Thalassoroseus pseudoceratinae: one gene and its partner. The protein of the gene in region 1 binds, or shares a complex with, the protein of each later gene. Links are inferred from orthologs where the notes say so. Each region holds a gene or a part of one and is shown on either strand. Other genes may lie near its edges.

Region 1 (4,843 bases):
GACGATAAACCAGAAGGTAATGAAGTTGGCCATACTTGGTTATTGACCTGCATTTGGTCTTTTGTAACTGCGTTTTTATTCAGTGTTCTGCTGTTGATTTTCGGGGTTACGGCTCCACTTTTTGGTAACATTGCCGCTGGAATTGTCGGTGTTTCAACCTTGGTTTCAGTGTGTTCATTTGCCGCATTTGTAATTGCTCACATGGAATGAGACGCTCGGCAAAACCACAAAAGAAGGAAACCAGCAAGCAGGTAAAGCTCGTTCTGTCCGTGCTGTCAGCTTATGCCGCAATAGGGTTGGTATTCTTTCCTTCATTGTACTGGTGGTTTGGGATCAACGGCAATCCGCCCCGCACCTGGGACAGCTTCGGAGAATCTGTCTATTTTTCATGGATTACCATAACGACAACTGGCTATGGTGAGTTGCATCCATCACCAGGGTGGCCGCGAATCTGGGCATGTTTAGAAGTCGGATCAGGAATCGTCTTGCTCGTTTTTGGCGTCGGTTACGTGTTTGCAAACATCAAAAAGTAAGAAAACCCCGCTGTATCACCACAGCGGGGTTTTCTTATGCGCTCACCGCACGAACTATTTCCCAGGAATTGAAATTAGGACACTACCCAAACCATAAAATCGGTTGAATTTATTAAATACTAAGTGTCTAGCTTCTTGCAGTTTGATTGGTGGGTTTGGGGGAGTTTTTGGGTGCGCGAAGGGAACGGGTTTGCGGGGTTGTTGTGGTTTGGCATCATTTTGAGTCATGCGTGTTTTTGGTAAACATCGGTGGTCTTTGAGGTTATGGTGCCTTTTGTTATCGTAAACTCGTTTCACGTCTGCTTGACCGGCCTTCTGCATGGTGTAGACTTCCCTTACGACCCGACCGCTTCACGAAGCAGATTGCCGACAGATTTGGTTGACATACGTTGCCTTGTCTCGTCGAGCGAGTTTTTCGTGAGATAATAGAGAACGCGTTGCAGGGATTTCGCAAGTTGGGTGGGTCGGATGGAATCGACAGGCAGAGAGGACTGGCCAACAACCACGCCAGCCTCAACGATGTGGTAACGATCAGTTGGTGACTTGGAACAGGGGACACGGGTGGCATTGGACTTGGCGACAACTTCCTCCGGGTTCTCCACCGATTTCAAGGAGCAGGTCCGCTCCCGGACCAATCTCGTCGAGCTGATCGGCGAATCGATCGCCCTCACCGCTCGCGGCTCATCCGATTTCGTCGGCCTCTGTCCCTTCCACGATGACACAAACCCATCCTTTCACGTTTACCCCGATCGGCAAAGTTATCGCTGTTGGGTGTGTGAAGAAGGCGGCGACTGCTTTTCCTTCGTGATGAAGCACGACCGCGTCGGTTTTCGCGAAGCGTTGGAAATGCTCGCCGATCGTGCTGGTTTGGAGATGCCCCGCACAATCGGCCGCACCTCGCCGGAACAAAAAGACCGCAAAAGTCGGCTGTATGAATACGTCTCCTGGGCGGAAACGCTGTGTCACGAGTTCCTACTCAACGACCGAGCCGCTGCGGCCGCTCGGGAATATCTTCAATCTCGCGGTTACGGTCCCGAGATTTGGCGAGCGTTTCGGTTGGGTTATCACCCACAGGATTGGCAATGGCTGCTTGAAAAATCTCGCTTGAAGAAGTTTCCGGCTGAAGAACTAAAAGCCGCGGGACTCATTACCCAAAAACAAGACGGCGGTGGCTGGCGAGACGAGATGTTGTTTTTCGGCCGCGTGCTGTTTCCCATTCGCGACCTGCGTGAACGTCCGGTGGGTTTCGGAGGGAGAATTTTACCAAAAGACGACGACGGCAAGTTCGGCAAATACATCAATAGTTCAGATTCGGAAGTTTTCGCAAAGAGTAGCCTGCTCTACGCTTTCGACATGGCTCGCGAGGCCATTAAGGACGAAAACACCGTCGCGGTGATGGAAGGGTACACCGATTGCATCTCCGCTCATCAGTACGGCGTGCGGAACGTCGTGGCGTCTTTGGGGACTGCACTCAACGAAAATCACGTGCGGAACCTGAAACGGTTTGCCCAGAAAGTGGTGCTGGTGTTCGACGGTGACAAAGCGGGTCAACAAGCCACCGAACGAGCCATCACCAAGTTCCTCGCGGAAGATGTCGATTTGCGAATTCTCACCCTTCCCGGCGGACTCGACCCCGCGGACTTCGTGTCCCAACATGGCGGCGAGGCGTTGAAAGATCGCATTGCGAACGCTGCCGAAGCGTGGGAATACAAATTGAATTCGTGTGTCGAACGCATCGGCGTGAGTTCGGTGGATGCGAAACAACGGGTGCTCGCTGAAATGGCGACGGCGTTGGCGCAGTCTCCCCGACTCAGCGGTTCGGCTCGCGAATCGTTGATTGTGGCCCGGTTGGCCGGTCTGTTGATGATCGACGAACGCACGATTCGGGAAACACTCAACACAACTCGCTCACAAGGCGGCAACCAACGACCGACGCGGATTTCTCACTCGCAAACCCAACCGAAACCACTGCGTGTGGATTGGAACAACCCCGATGATGTGATCGAGTGCGAACTCTTGGAGATGATTTTCGCCGTACCGTCGATCGTGTTTCGGCTCCAACAGGAGATCGGCCCAGAGGCGGTGGCGAATTTGGCACTCAGGCAACTGTTGCAACTGTGTTATGACTTGGCGGAGCAGGGAGACGAACCGTCATTTTCTTTGGTCTCGACAGCTCTGGAGGATCCGGAGTTGAAGCGATTGGCAATTCGAATCGACGATCATGCACGACAGAAACGGATCGATCGGCTTCTGCAGGAAGCAAAACCTTTCATTACCAACAATGGCAAGAGGACGACCCACGCGGACTACGTGATCGACCAACTCAAGCTTCGGTACGAGCGGCAAAATCAAGAACCGCTCAAAGGCCGACTGACGGGTTTGGTCGCTGGGGAATCGCCTGATTCTCCGGTGGAAGCGGCTCGCCCGGTCGATCGCTCGGAGCAACTCCGCCTGTTGGAAAAAGTTCAGAAATACCACGCCCGCCGAGCCAACTCCTAACGAGACGCTGGCGGCCACAAGATCGACGCGATTGGTTTTCGCTTCGCTCTTGCCAAACTGAAATGAAAATGAACCGATCCGCAAGTTTTTTTACCAAACTTCTCAAGTTTGGCCGAACAGAGCGAAACATTTTGCGAGCGTAAGCTCAATACCTGTTAAGCGTTGAGTTTGAAAACTTGCCACTATCGTCCCAATTGATCAACGAAAACAACCCGACTATTTGGAGACCGCGCCCCGTGTATCGACTTCACAACGACCTCCACGAATTGATCACTCGCGGTAAGAAGCAGGGGTTCCTGACCTTCTCACAAGTCAACGCTTACCTGCCGAACGAAGCCCCGAATCCGCAAAAACTCGACAACCTCGTCGAGTGCATGGACGAAATTGGTTTGGATGTCATCAGTGACGAACAAGCCGGCCTCCCGCCCGTCGACGATGGCAAAAAGAAATCGAAACCCCGCAAGCCTCGGGAACTTTCGGAAGAAGATCGGTCCCGCCGAATCGACGACCCCGTCCGGATGTACCTGACGCAAATGGGCGAGATTCCGCTGCTCACCCGCGATCAGGAAATCGCTCTCGCCAAGAAGATCGAAATCACTCGCAAACGATTTCGACGCACACTGTTGGAAAGCGATTTCGCGTTGCAACAATCGTTGGACGTGATGATCAAAGTCCACGAAGGCGACTTGCCCTTCGACCGCACGATCAAAGTGTCCGTCACCGAAGGATTCGAGAAGCATCAAATCCTCGGTCGCATGGGACAAAACATCGCGACACTCGAGTACCTTCGCGATCAAAACATTGCCGATTTCGACATTGTCGTCTCGCCGGATTCGAGCAAAGACGACAAGAAAGCCGCCACCGCACGGATGGAAATTCGCCGTCGCAAGATGGTGAATCTCATCGAAGAACTTTCGCTCCGCACCCAACGGTTGCAACCGACGCTGCGAAAGCTCGAACAGATTTCCCGCCGCATGACGGAAATCGAACGGCAAATCAAACGGCTGCGACGACTCAAGAGCGCGAAAGACGAACGAGCCAACTTGCAACATGAATTGCAAGACCTGATGACGATGACCCGTGAAACGCCGGATTCCCTGCGAAAACGGGTCAAGCTGATCAATCAACGCTTCGGTGCTTACGAGCAAGCCATGCGGGAACTGTCCGGCGGTAACTTGCGACTGGTGGTATCAATCGCCAAGAAATACCGCAACCGTGGGCTGTCGTTCTTGGACCTCATTCAAGAGGGCAATACTGGGTTGATGCGAGCCGTCGACAAGTACGAATATCGTCGCGGTTACAAATTCAGCACCTATGCCACTTGGTGGATTCGCCAAGCGATCACGCGAGCCATCGCCGACCAAGCCCGGACCATTCGGATTCCGGTGCACATGATCGAAACGATGTCCAAGCTGCGGAAGGTCAGCAAGCAACTGCTCCAAGAGAAAGGTCGCGAGCCCACCATCGAAGAAACCGCCGAAGCCGCTGGCGTGTCACTCGAAGAAACCCGCCGCGTGATGAAAATTAGCCGCCACCCGATCAGCTTGGATCGCCCGGTCGGCGAAAGTGAAGACAGCTACTTCGGCGACTTCATCGAAGACGAGCAAAGCGAAAGCCCCGTTTCGGCAGCGACGCAAGAAATGCTCAAAGACAAAATCGATGTCGTGCTGAAAACCCTCACCTATCGTGAACGCGAGATCATCAAACTGCGATACGGCCTGGGTGACGGTTACACGTACACGCTCGAAGAAGTCGGTCGTATCTTCAAAGTGACCCGCGAACGGGTGCGGCAAATCGAAGCCAAAGCCGTC
Region 2 (4,903 bases), on another replicon or contig:
GCAGCGACTCGGGAAGGGTCGTCCAACTCGCATAGCGTTTCTGCACAGCTGACAGAACCGAGACTGCGTGGTTCGAGTTGGGAGTATCAAGTTGCGATGCCCGGAGCGACAACGATGGCACAAACGAAGTGCTTGCCGAATCGCCGGTGTGTGTGATCGTCATCGCGGCTTGCATTTGTCCAGAACCTAGAACCGTCGGGCGAACCGACCAACCTTCGGGAACATTCTCGGCGGAGATTGTGACCGGCTTCTTATCGCCTGTTCGTGTGATATTCAGGACGGCGGTGCCACCAGCGGGCACATTGAGATGGTCGCTGTCTGCGGAGACGGCGAATGCCGGCGGATTCTGTTTCACGGTGATGCGGTAGACATAACCGGGGCCACCCCGCTGATTCAGGTCAACCGCATGCAACACGTATTCGCCGTCGGCAGCGAATGTGTGCTTGAGGATGGCGTCGCTCGTTCCCACGTCATCCACACTCGCAAGTTTTTTTCCCTTGGAATTCCAGAGAGAGAGGACTAAATCCACCGGCGAACCAACCTTGTGTGTCACCGCCTCGAACTGAAACTTCTGCCCCTTTTGAGCCGAGAATTGAAAATGATCGACGTCGCCAGGGGTTTCGAATCGACCATTGATTTGATCGCCCAAGTCCACGGCGTTGGCTTGCTCACGGGTGTTGTTCGGTTCCGATTCTTGGTATTCGGGATCGTTGCTAACTTGGAGTGTGACAAGCGTGCTCGGTCCATCGGCACCACGGACTCCCAGAGTCAACCAATCACGATCGTTGGGGGGCGTGATCGTTTGTGGTTCAATGTTGGTGCCGTCCAGCGATTCAAACCAGACCGCCGTCGCTTGACCACGCGGAACTGCCAACGGGTATGGCACTGTGACCTGCGGGAAATCGCCAAGCCGCATGTGATACCAATATGTGCTGCCACCCGCGTAGCGAATGTCACGAAGTTCGAGCAGGTATTCGCCTGGTTTGGAGAAAATGTGACTCAGTCGAGCGTCGCCAATCAGGCCAGGTTCGTCATCGCTGAAGGCGACTTCTTGACCGGACGGTTCCAAAATTCGAATCATTGGATCCATTGCCGAGCCAATCCGTCGCGCCAGAACGTCAACCGCAATTCGTTGACCGGCCTCCGCGGAAAACCGGAAATACTGCTGCTGAGTCTTGCCAACGGTTCCCGTGATTGCCGTCGGCAGGGTCACGAGTTGAGCGGTTTCGGGACTTGTATTCTTGGCATCTCGCGGGATGCTCGGCAAGTCGTCCAACACAACCAGTTGGAGCGGGGTGACACCATGGGCGTCAACGATTCGCAGGGTTCCTAAACCGACCGGTGTCGTTTCCGGAATGCCAATTCGAAACCGAAGTGATTTGCCATTGGTGTCGGCGAGTCGTTCGGTCACGGCTGGAAAACTTGTCCAAAGCCGAGCCGCATTCGTGAAGCCGCTACCGATGAAAACTTGCTCAACGGTCGCCCCCGGTTGCAGGGAAATTGGTGCCGAACTGGTGATCACCGGAGACGCGGCAGTCGCCAACGGGACGAGTCCCAGGAACACGCAGACACATCGGGCAATAGACTTCGTGGCGAGCATGGCGGATGCGGATTTGGAGGAGAGTCTCAAATCAACACAACACGGATATATGCCGATTTGTTGATGTTGAATTCTACCGCATCCCGCAATGCCAGGTCAAAGCACCGTCGTCGGGAAAGTTAGAAACTCGATGGTTCACTATCGACCCACCCACCGGGCGGTTCGTCGAAGTCGCTACGAGATTCAAACCGCATGGATTCCTTGATCCAAGTTAACGGCACATTCCCGGTTGGGCCGTTTCGGTTCTTCGCCACGATGAGATCCGCTTCGCCGGGACGCTCGCCTGGATCGTAGGCGTCTTCACGGTGCAGAAACATCACCAAGTCGGCATCTTGTTCGATCGCGCCAGACTCCCGCAAGTCGGCCAGTTTCGGGCGTTTGTCGGTTCGCAAATCGACCCCCCGGTTGAGCTGTGCCAAAGCGATCACGGGCACACTCATTTCCTTCGCCAGGAACTTCAACCGTCGGGCGATCTGAGCGACTTGTTGCTCACGGGGCATTTTGGGATCGTCAGGTTCGATCAACTGCAAGTAGTCGATCACGACCATCCCCAGGCCGTAGCGGTTTTTGATTCGGCGGCAGATCGCACTGATCTGGGCCATATTTCGCCCGGGGATATCGTCGATGAAGATCGGTAGTTCGCTCAGTCGCGTGGCGATCTGAAGAAGTTGCTCGGTTTCCTCGGCATCGAGTTCACCCTTCTTGACCTTCAAACCATCGAACTTGCCGAAGATGCACAAGAGACGCTCGGCCAACTCGACCCGCGATTGTTCCAAGCTGAAAACAATCACGCCCCCGCCCGGCCCTTTTTCCGAGGGACTGAGTTCTTGCTGATACGCTTCGTAGGCGTTCAAGGCGACCGACTTGGCGATGTTACAGACAAACGCCGTCTTTCCCATACTCGGTCGAGCAGCGACAATCACCAAAGCGGCGGGTTGAAGACCACTGGTGAGGTCGTCGAGTTTTTCGAAACCGGAACTGATTCCACTGACCGTGCCGTCGTCCGCAATTCGAGTGTGAATCCCGGACATCGCATCTTCGAGGATGTCTCGGAGAGCGAATTTCTCGTCTTCGCCTTCACGGTCAAGAATCTGAAAGATGCGAGCTTCTGCGTTGCCGAGCAAGGCTTCGGTTTCGGAGTCGTCCTCGTCGATTTCTTTGAGAATGGCCGTGCTGGCTTCACGGAGCATGCGACGAACGAATTTGTCGCGGACGATCTCAGCGTAATAGCGAGCGTGAGCGGCGTGCGGAACGGTTTCCAACACCCGAGCCAAATAAGCGGGACCGCCGATCCGGTCGAGTTCGCCGCGTTTCTCCAATTCCTCCGCGACGGTGACGGCATCGATCCCGCCAATTGTGGTTTCGGACAGCCGAAAGATGGCCTCGGCGATTCGCACATGAGCATCAAGGTAGAAGTGCCGCGCCTGCACCAACTCGGCGACTTCGTCAATCGCCTCATAGGAGAGCAGCATACTCCCGAGCAACGCACGTTCGGCGTCCAAATTCTGCGGCGGCAGCCGATCGAAGGGTGCCGGCGACGAATCCCGTTCCGAGCGGTCAACCATGCGAAAACGCCTCCTGAATGACGCAGGTCACCAATTTCCGAGTGTTCGACTCTTGATCGTAGCGGGTTTTGTCTCGTGGGAGCGAGGGAACAATCGAGTTTTCGCTTTCGCCACGGAGAACAGTCAACCGTCATCCGGTCGAGACGACAAAGGCCGACCAATATCCTCTTGGTCGGCCTCGGAAGCGGTATGCAGTTTCGTTACGACGCGGCTGGAACCACCCAGACTTTGACTTCGGTATTAACCTGGGAGTGCAACTCGATTTTGACGGTGTACATCCCGAGTTCTTTCAACGGCCCTTCCAGTTTCACGTGATCTGCGGTCACATCGAAACCTGCGGAAGTCAGAGCTTTGGCGATGTCGGGAGCAACGATCGAACCGTACAGGTGACCATCGTCGTTGGCATTGGCTTCGAGCGTAACGCTGTACTTGCTGATGGCGTCGGCTCGTTCTTTGAAGAGCTGGACTTGCTTCTTCTCAACTTCTTTCAGCCGTTGCTTGTGGAGTTCCACATTCTTCTTGTTCTCCTCGGTTGCGACTGTCGCCAAGCCGTATGGCAACAGATAGTTTCGAGCGTATCCGGGTTTCACACGCACGATTTCGCCACGTTGACCAAGGTTATCAACGTTTTCAGCGAGAAGAATTTCGACAGCCGACCGCTTGGAACCGCCGACGGTTTTCGTATTGGAGTTTCGCAAAGCCATGAAATTCGAGTCCTTATCTGGTCCGCCGGCGTTCTGTCGGCTGAATTGATCGAGTTAATCTCGCTCGAGTGTTCTCAGCAGCGTTCGTGTGAATCGCCGTCTAAGGAATCGAGCTGATAAAGTTTCAAATAGCGACAACGGAGCAGGTTGTGTCGACTGGCATCCTGGGACAGCGCCTAGTGGGCAGTCTTAGAATGGCACTTCGTCGTCGGGGATGTCGCCGGCACCACTGTCATAGTCTGGTTGGGGAGCGGACTGGCGTTGGTTTCGCGGGGGACCGCTGGATTGACTGTCATCGTATCCACCACCGCCGCCGGAATAACCGCCTCCGCCGGAGAAGCCGCCCCCACCGCCACCGCCTTCGTTACGACCGCCGACCATCGTCATGTTTTCACCGACGACCTTCAGTTTACTGCGGTTTTGACCGGATTCCTTGTCTTGCCAGGTATCAAGTTGCAAGCGGCCTTCGATCAACACGCCTCGCCCTTTGGACAAGTATTCGCCGGCTACTTCAGCCTGGCGACCCCATAGGGTGACATCGACGAAGGTGACTTCTTCCTTGCGTTGTTGAGATTGTTTGTCGTACCAACTGCGATTCACCGCCAAACCAAGTTCGGTCACGGCGGTCCCGCTTGAGAGGTAACGAACTTGCGGATCCCGGGTGAGGTTTCCCATAAGGATCACTTTGTTGAAGCTCGCCATCCGATTGGTCCTTTCATCAAACTCAACGATTGACTGGCGTGACGACTACTTATTCGTCGTCGTCATCGAAATCGTCGTCGTCATCATCGTCATTACTGTCGTCGTCGCTGCTCTCATCATCTTCCGACACCGCATCTGGCATCGCGCCGGGAGCGACGGAGTTGACCATCGCTTCAAACAGGATTTCGCTGTGCTTGATCACCAGTTGGCGAAGAATCACATCGCTGAGCTTGCAAGCTCGGGTGAGGCTCTTCATTCCTTCGCCTGGCATGCGGAAGAGAATGAGGTAATGCAACCCCTTGCGTTGGCCTTCGATCTCGTAAGCCAATCGG

What was found. The genes of interacting proteins can lie anywhere in the genome.
Region 2: the proteins of dnaG (region 1) and dnaB are in contact, whole or in part, in a crystal structure (PDB 2R6A), measured with the Geobacillus stearothermophilus proteins. The link is inferred for Thalassoroseus pseudoceratinae from one-to-one orthologs. Residues at the interface, in WP_049624496.1 of Geobacillus stearothermophilus: Lys456, Leu457, Leu458, Pro459, Ala460, Asn463, Ala464, Leu467, Leu535, Leu536, Ile537, Ala538, Gln544, Glu545, Asp548, Tyr549, His552; in WP_033016901.1 of Geobacillus stearothermophilus: Ser13, Glu15, Ala16, Gln18, Glu91, Leu92, Asp94, Ala95, Val96, Pro97, Thr98, Ala99, Ala100, Asn101, Tyr104, Tyr105, Ile108.

The regions. Positions count from the first base shown.
Region 1 is NZ_JAALXT010000006.1:499,586-504,428, reverse strand. The notes cover bases 652-3,569. They hold dnaG (DNA primase), read left to right. Parts: upstream 652-1,106; coding sequence 1,107-3,032; downstream 3,033-3,569. Other genes in these bases: rpoD (RNA polymerase sigma factor RpoD), read left to right, coding at 3,269-3,569. Also shown: G6R38_RS22560 (hypothetical protein), read left to right, coding at 1-210; G6R38_RS28505 (potassium channel family protein), read left to right, coding at 207-533; more of rpoD, read left to right, coding at 3,570-4,843. UniProt on the Escherichia coli protein: RNA polymerase that catalyzes the synthesis of short RNA molecules used as primers for DNA polymerase during DNA replication.
Region 2 is NZ_JAALXT010000005.1:36,871-41,773, reverse strand. The notes cover bases 943-3,920. They hold dnaB (replicative DNA helicase), read right to left. Parts: upstream 3,166-3,920; coding sequence 1,720-3,165; downstream 943-1,719. Other genes in these bases: rplI (50S ribosomal protein L9), read right to left, coding at 3,366-3,869; G6R38_RS18025 (COG1470 family protein), read right to left, coding at 943-1,630. Also shown: more of G6R38_RS18025, read right to left, coding at 1-942; G6R38_RS18010 (single-stranded DNA-binding protein), read right to left, coding at 4,059-4,571; rpsF (30S ribosomal protein S6), read right to left, coding at 4,621-4,903. UniProt on the Escherichia coli protein: The main replicative DNA helicase, it participates in initiation and elongation during chromosome replication. Travels ahead of the DNA replisome, separating dsDNA into templates for DNA synthesis.